Regions from separate parts of the Lysinibacillus sp. OL1 genome, predicted to be linked through region 2. Evidence: a T-box and tRNA genes for the amino acid it is inferred to sense, from the RefSeq annotation. Region 2 holds a T-box; the other holds one or more tRNA genes.
The links. A T-box is a leader RNA that pairs with one kind of tRNA and senses whether it is charged. The one in region 2 lies ahead of argS (arginine--tRNA ligase), so its partner is inferred to be a tRNA-Arg.
Positions count from the first base shown of each region.

Region 1: it has a tRNA-Arg gene. The T-box ahead of argS (arginine--tRNA ligase) is inferred to sense a tRNA for this amino acid. The anticodon was not compared.

Region 1 covers NZ_SJDS01000006.1:118,100-121,523, reverse strand. Annotated here, with positions in the region: gene EW028_RS12735 (basic amino acid ABC transporter substrate-binding protein) at 54-851, opposite strand; tRNA gene EW028_RS12730 (tRNA-Arg) at 1,350-1,424, opposite strand; gene clpP (ATP-dependent Clp endopeptidase proteolytic subunit ClpP) at 1,734-2,324, shown strand; gene EW028_RS12720 (HPr family phosphocarrier protein) at 2,379-2,636, opposite strand; gene whiA (DNA-binding protein WhiA) at 2,749-3,424, opposite strand, start outside.
Region 2 covers NZ_SJDS01000002.1:335,692-339,115, reverse strand. Annotated here, with positions in the region: gene EW028_RS06035 (MFS transporter) at 1-542, opposite strand, end outside; gene EW028_RS06030 (ArsR/SmtB family transcription factor) at 666-965, opposite strand; T-box leader at 1,079-1,298, shown strand; gene argS (arginine--tRNA ligase) at 1,343-3,016, shown strand; gene EW028_RS25550 (hypothetical protein) at 3,050-3,262, opposite strand; gene EW028_RS06020 (MFS transporter) at 3,183-3,424, shown strand, end outside.

The DNA.
Region 1 (3,424 bases), on a different contig from region 2:
ATAAATGAGCCGTTAGCACAATCACTATGTTAATAGCATCATTTCATTCATTTTTATTCAAAATCAATGCCTGTAATTTCTTTTAATTTACCGTTTTCTTTAATCTTTTTAAGACCTTCGTTTAATTTATCTAGCAATTCTTTATTCCCTTTTTGAACCATGAAGCCATAGTATTCTTTTTCGAATGCATCATCTTCAATTACTTTTAGTTTTTGATCTGGGTGAGCTTTGATATATTCATAAACTACTGCGTTATCTCCGATAGCTGCATCAACATTCCCATTTAACATTTCTTGAATAGCGATTGGCTGACTTTCAAAAGCCATAATATTTGTACTTGCTTCCCCTTGTAGCTTTTTCGCCGCCATATGACCAGTAGCATTGATTTGTACAGATACTTTTTTATCTTTTAATTCATCAAGAGATTTAATCTTTGAATCTTCTTTCACAACAATTAATAACTGAGACTCATAATACGGTTCTGTAAAATCAAATGATTCTTTACGCTCTTCCGTAATTGTGATTCCAGAAGCACCGATATCTGTTTCACCGTTTTTAATTGTTTGGAACACTGGCTCCCATCCAATATTATTCCACTCAACCTCAAAGTCCATCTCATCTGCAATAGCTTGTAGAATATCGACATCAATCCCCACAATTTTCCCTGAATCGTCAACAGATTCAAATGGTGCAAAAGTGGCCTCAGTACCTACTTTATAAACTTTTTTGCCATCTCCACCATCTTCTGAAGAAGAGCTACCTGAAGATGCATTATCTTTTGTACCACATCCTGCAAGTGCTAATGTTAATGCTGCAATTATCATCAATAACATCCAACCTGTTTTTTTCATTGTATTTCCCCCTAGTTCGATAATTTTCCGAATTACGTATTATTTTTCGCAATTCGGAAATGTTAGACTATTAGGTCAATTATATTAACATTATAGTATTTAGACAACAACTTTTCGCATAAAATAAAATATTTTTTCATATAAATTTATAAGAAATTCATATAATTTGAGAAAACATGTATAAATAACAAGAAAATTAACCTAAAACTAATATATATACAATATGAACCATGCCAAATTTCGATAAATTTAGGCAAAAAAAAGAATCCCCTCAGATAGGATTCTTTTTTTTCGACTATTACTAGTCTCACGTACAGTATGTTCACTAAAAAATAATTTGGAGTTGTTGCTTTTTTGAAGGTTTGAAAGGAATAAATAGGGGAATAATGCCAACTAGGACAGTATTCCCTTTATTCTTCCTCTCGATCTCCAGTAAGCAGGCTGCTAAACTACTTATTAGGAGATGAGCTATAACAGTATATCAATTAATCAGTAAAATGGCGCCCTCGGAGGGAATCGAACCCCCAGTGCAAGAACCGGAATCTTACGTGTTATCCATTACACCACGAGGGCAAAAGACACAAAAAAAAAGTACTCACTCTAGGCTTACGAAAAGCATGATGTAGATAACCCTCATTTTTGAAGCATACCTGCAAAATAGTGTCCTGTACTTTAAACCTTATAACCTTAATCATTATACAAGCCTATCCTATATAATTCAACCATAGAATGCAAAAACAATTTATTTTTTTTAATTTCACTTTAGCAGGGTTAATATTTGACCTTCCCTGACTATAATGTGTATGATAAGGATACAGCTGAAATACAAAGGAAATTTTTCAGCAAAGGTATTCGAATTTAGCTTTTTAAGGAGGATTTAACATGAATTTAATTCCTACAGTTATTGAACAAACTAGTCGTGGTGAGCGTGCATATGACATTTATTCACGTCTACTTAAAGACCGTATTATCCTTTTAGGAAGTGCTATTGATGACAATGTTGCTAACTCCATTGTCGCACAGCTTCTTTTCCTACAAGCAGAAGATCCAGATAAAGATATCTCTCTTTATATTAACTCACCTGGCGGATCCATTACGGCTGGTATGGCTATCTATGACACAATGCAAATCATTAAACCACAGGTACAAACAATTTGTATTGGTATGGCTGCATCAATGGGAGCTTTCCTACTTGCAGCTGGAGAACCTGGTAAACGTTTTGCCTTACCAAATGCTGAAGTCATGATTCACCAACCACTAGGTGGTGCACAAGGTCAAGCGACAGAAATTGAAATTGCTGCTAAACGTATTCTATTCTTACGTGAAAAATTAAATGGCATTTTATCTGAACGCACTGGTCAACCACTTGAAGTCATTGCAAGAGACACAGATCGTGATAACTTCATGACTGCTGAACGTGCAAAAGAATACGGTTTAATCGATCATATTATGCACCGTAGCGATAATAAATAAAAAATAGAAGGCATCACAGAATTACTCTGTGATGCCTTTTATATTTAATGAATGTTAATCTTCATTTTCAATAATTGTTGCCAATGCTGTAACCGCTTGCTCAGCATCGTTACCTTCACTGCTTAAAGTCACTTCGGTACCTTTAGCAACTGCTAAGCTCATAACACCCATAATGGATTTGGCATTTACTTTTTTCTCATCTTTTTCTAGAAAGATATCAGCACTAAAACGATTTGCTTCTTGCACAAATAGTGCTGCTTGTCTAGCTTGTAGTCCTAATTTTAATTTAACCTGGACTCTTCTCTCAATCATTCTCAAAACTCCCCTTCACTACCGTTCGTCTATTAGTTTTATCTTACCTTACTTACTGGCAAAAGAACAATAAGCGATTAGCATGACATTCATACCTGAAAAGTATGATAACTTAACCACCTATTTTTTCACCACGCCTTAATGCATCCGCAATCTCATCAATTTTTCTCAATCGATGGTTAACACCAGATTTACTAACCGTTCCACTAGATACCATTTCACCAAGCTCTTTTAATGTCACATCTTGGTATTCAACACGGAGACGTGCTATTTCACGAAGCTTCTCTGGTAGTTGATCAAGACCAATTGAATTTTCAATAAATCGAATATTCTCAACCTGCCGTAATGCTGCTCCAATGGTTTTATTTAAATTGGCAGTTTCACAGTTCACAATACGGTTGACACTATTACGCATATCTCGCAAAATCCGAACATCTTCAAATTTCATCATAGCCTGATGCGCTCCAACAATATTAAGGAAATCTGAAATTTTTTCCGCTTCCTTTAAGTAAGTTACAAAGCCTTTTTTACGTTCAATTGTTTTGGCATTGAGTTCAAATTCATTCATCAAATCCATTAATGCCTCACCATGTTCTTTATATAAAGAATAAACCTCTAAATGATAAGCCGATGTTTCTGGATTATTGACGGAACCTCCTGCTAAAAAGGCTCCTCTTAAATAAGCTCTTTTTTGGCCACTCTTTTGAATGAGCTTTCTTGAGATAGTATGGTTAAATTGAAAGTCGTCTGAGATGATTTCTAAATCAATTAATAGCTCACGCGCTCCT
Region 2 (3,424 bases):
ACAAAGGCAATCCCTCCTAATAGAGCCGTTAACCAGAATGTCATATGCCAATTACTCCATTGAACCACCATCGTTCCTAGCGGTACACCCATAACGTTGGCAATGGTAAAACCAGCAAATATTAAGGCAATGATAGAGGATCTTTTTTCCTTTGGCATATTATCATTTGCTAAAGACATAGATAATGCTGTTAGCACACCGCTGACAACAGCCGTAACAACTCTAGAAGTCATTAAAATACCATAGGAACTAGCTAAGGCACTTACTATATTTCCAAGTATAAAGATAGCAATGAACAGTAACATGAGTGGATATTTTGCAAATCTACTAACAAAACCGGTTAAGATAGGTGTACCAATGGCATAGGCAATCGCAAATCCAGAAACTAAGGAACCAGCAGTGGCGATGGTAATGCCTAAATCTGTCGAAACCTCTGTTAATAATCCTACAATGACAAATTCACTTGTTCCCATGACAAAAGTTAATAATGTTAAGGTAAAGGCTAAAATTTTATGTTTATGACTAAGTGTATTTTCTTTCATCAAATAATGCTCTCCTTTTATATTTATATATCGAGAATAATCGATATATTATTCGAAACCTAATCAATATAGCGTATCTATTTATCGTGAATAATCGATATAATAACTAAAACAGAAACCCAATTAATCATTTTGGGTATCTGAGACAAGAAACGAAGCAATTTGATGAATCGTTTCTTCTTTTAATTTATAATACGTCCATTGACCATGACGAAAAGATTCGAGAAGTCCAGCTTTTTGCATCATATTTAAGTAGTGAGAAACGGTTGATTGAGAAGTTTTAGCTTTCTCTTGAATATCACCAACACACACGCCTCCTTCGATACTCACTTTTGGGAAATGTTTCTCAGGTTCCTTCAACCACTGTAAGATGTTTAGCCTCGTCTCGTTTGATAACGCTTTGAAAATTTCAATTGGTTCCATATGACGATAATATATCGAATTATCTCGATATGTCAATTGCTAAGTACCGTCATTTTACAGTAAAAATGGTTGACGCCACTAAGGAAGTCCGGTAATATATGTAAAAATCATAGAAAAATTCGATGAAAAAGAGAGTAATTGATGGGATGACTGGCAAGCGAGTTAGGGATGGTGTGAGCCTAATGCAGGGACCATGAATGAAGCGCACTTTGGAGAAGATTCTCAAACAAGTAGTAGAGAATAGCGGGGCGTCACCTCGTTAACAATGGAAAGTGGTCATGTCACATGGCAACTAGAGTGGTACCACGGGATTATCATGCTCTCGTCTCTAATTTTAGAGGCGAGGGCTTTTTTATTTGAACAGGAGGAGGAGCAAGATGAATCAACAAATCGCCGACAGTTTAGCAGTTGCATTAAAACAACAAATAATAGGAGAGGACATATTGTCATTATTAGAAAAACCCAAAAGCTTGGAGCTAGGGGACGTAGCCTTTCCATGCTTTACTCTAGCAAAAGTGTGGAAAAAATCACCGCAGAGTATCGCAGCACATATAGCAAGTCAATTAAATCATGACAGTATCGAGCGTGTGCAAGCTGTTGGTGGCTATGTCAATATTTTTCTCGATCAACAAAAGGTGACGCAGCAGGTGTTACGCAAGATTCTGCACGACAAGCAACTATATGGTACTACTCCAACAAAGATGGGAACGGTCGTCTTAGATTTTTCCTCTCCTAATATCGCCAAGCCTTTCTCGATGGGACATTTACGTTCAACGGTCATCGGCAATGCCTTAGCAAATATTGCAGAAAAAAATGGCTATCAAGCCATTCGTATCAATCATTTAGGGGACTGGGGTACACAGTTTGGCAAGCTTATTGTTGCTTATCAGCTTTGGGGTGATAAAGAGGCTATTTCAGCGTCACCGATAGAGGAGTTATTAAAGATTTATGTGAAGTTTCATGAAGAGGCAGAGCAAGACCCCACGCTCAATGAACAGGCTCGTGCCGCCTTTAAAGCATTGGAGGACGGTAATGAAGAGGCGCAGGCATTATGGCAATGGTTCCGAGATGTATCATTCGTAGAATTTCAAACAATATATGAACTATTAGGAATTCATTTTGATGCCTTTATAGGTGAAGCCTTTTACAATGACAAAATGCCGTCCGTTGTAACAGAATTAGAAGAAAAAGGGCTCCTTGTGGAATCAGAAGGAGCGTATGTTGTGGAGATGGAGGAGATGCCTCCATGTTTAATAACGAAAACGGATGGAGCCACGCTTTATGCGACGCGTGATTTAGCAGCAGCCCTGTATCGCCAACAGCACTACCAGCCGCAAAAGATGTTCTACGTTGTTGGCAATGAGCAGTCCCTCCACTTTAAACAACTTTTTCAGGTAATCGAAAAAATGGGCTATCCTTGGGCAAAGAATCTGCAGCATGTGTCATTTGGCATGATGCTGAAGGATGGTAAAAAAATGTCGACGCGTAAAGGCAAAGTGGTGTTATTAGCTGATGTACTAGCAGAAGCTATAGCGACTGCACAGCGTAATATGGAGCAGAAAAACCCTTCTCTACCTAACAAAGAGCAAGTCGCAAAGCAAGTGGGGGTTGGAGCGGTAATTTTTAATGATTTAAAATCCCATCGTCTAAACGATATTGAATTTTCAATCGAGCAAATGATGAATTTTGAAGGCGAAACAGGGCCATATGTACAGTATACATATGCACGTATTTGCTCTATTTTAGATAAAAAGAAAGCTCCGACTCAAGCTATGCTATTCAAATCTTTAGGTGAGCAGGCTTGGCCAATTATCTTATTACTAGAACAGTTTCCTAAAACGGTAGCTATGGCTTTTGAGCAGGCTGATCCGTCCCAAATAGCAAAATATGTCTTACAACTGGCACGTTTATTCAATAAATATTATGCACAGTACAAAATATTAGCAGATGATGAACAGCAGGCATCTCGTCTTGCACTATGCCAGAGTGTTGCTATTGTTTTAAAAGAGTCATTAGCCTTATTAGGTATTGAGTCACCTGAAAATATGTAAGAAGCATTAGCCATTTAAAGTCAGACTGTCCAATCATTGACCATCCATCGAAAACATGATAAAAGGATAGAGGAATCCATGCAAGCTTTTCATAAATGAAGGCTGCGTAATAATAGAGAGGATCAAACAAATGGCTAAAAAACATTGGACCGTATCACTCACCTTCGTGGTCATTAGTATATTTTTTGTCGCTCTTAATATGAGGCCAGCTGTCACGGGAATAGGACCGCTTTTTAATGTCCTCATGACGTCCTTACATGTCTCGAATACAAGCATGAGCTTTCTCACAGCTATCCCCGTTTTTTGTATGGGATTATTTGCACCTTTAGCTGTCCCGCTTCAGCGAAAAATGGGCACGAAATCAGCTATCACCCTTTTAGTGGCTATCCTTGTCGTCGCGAATGGGCT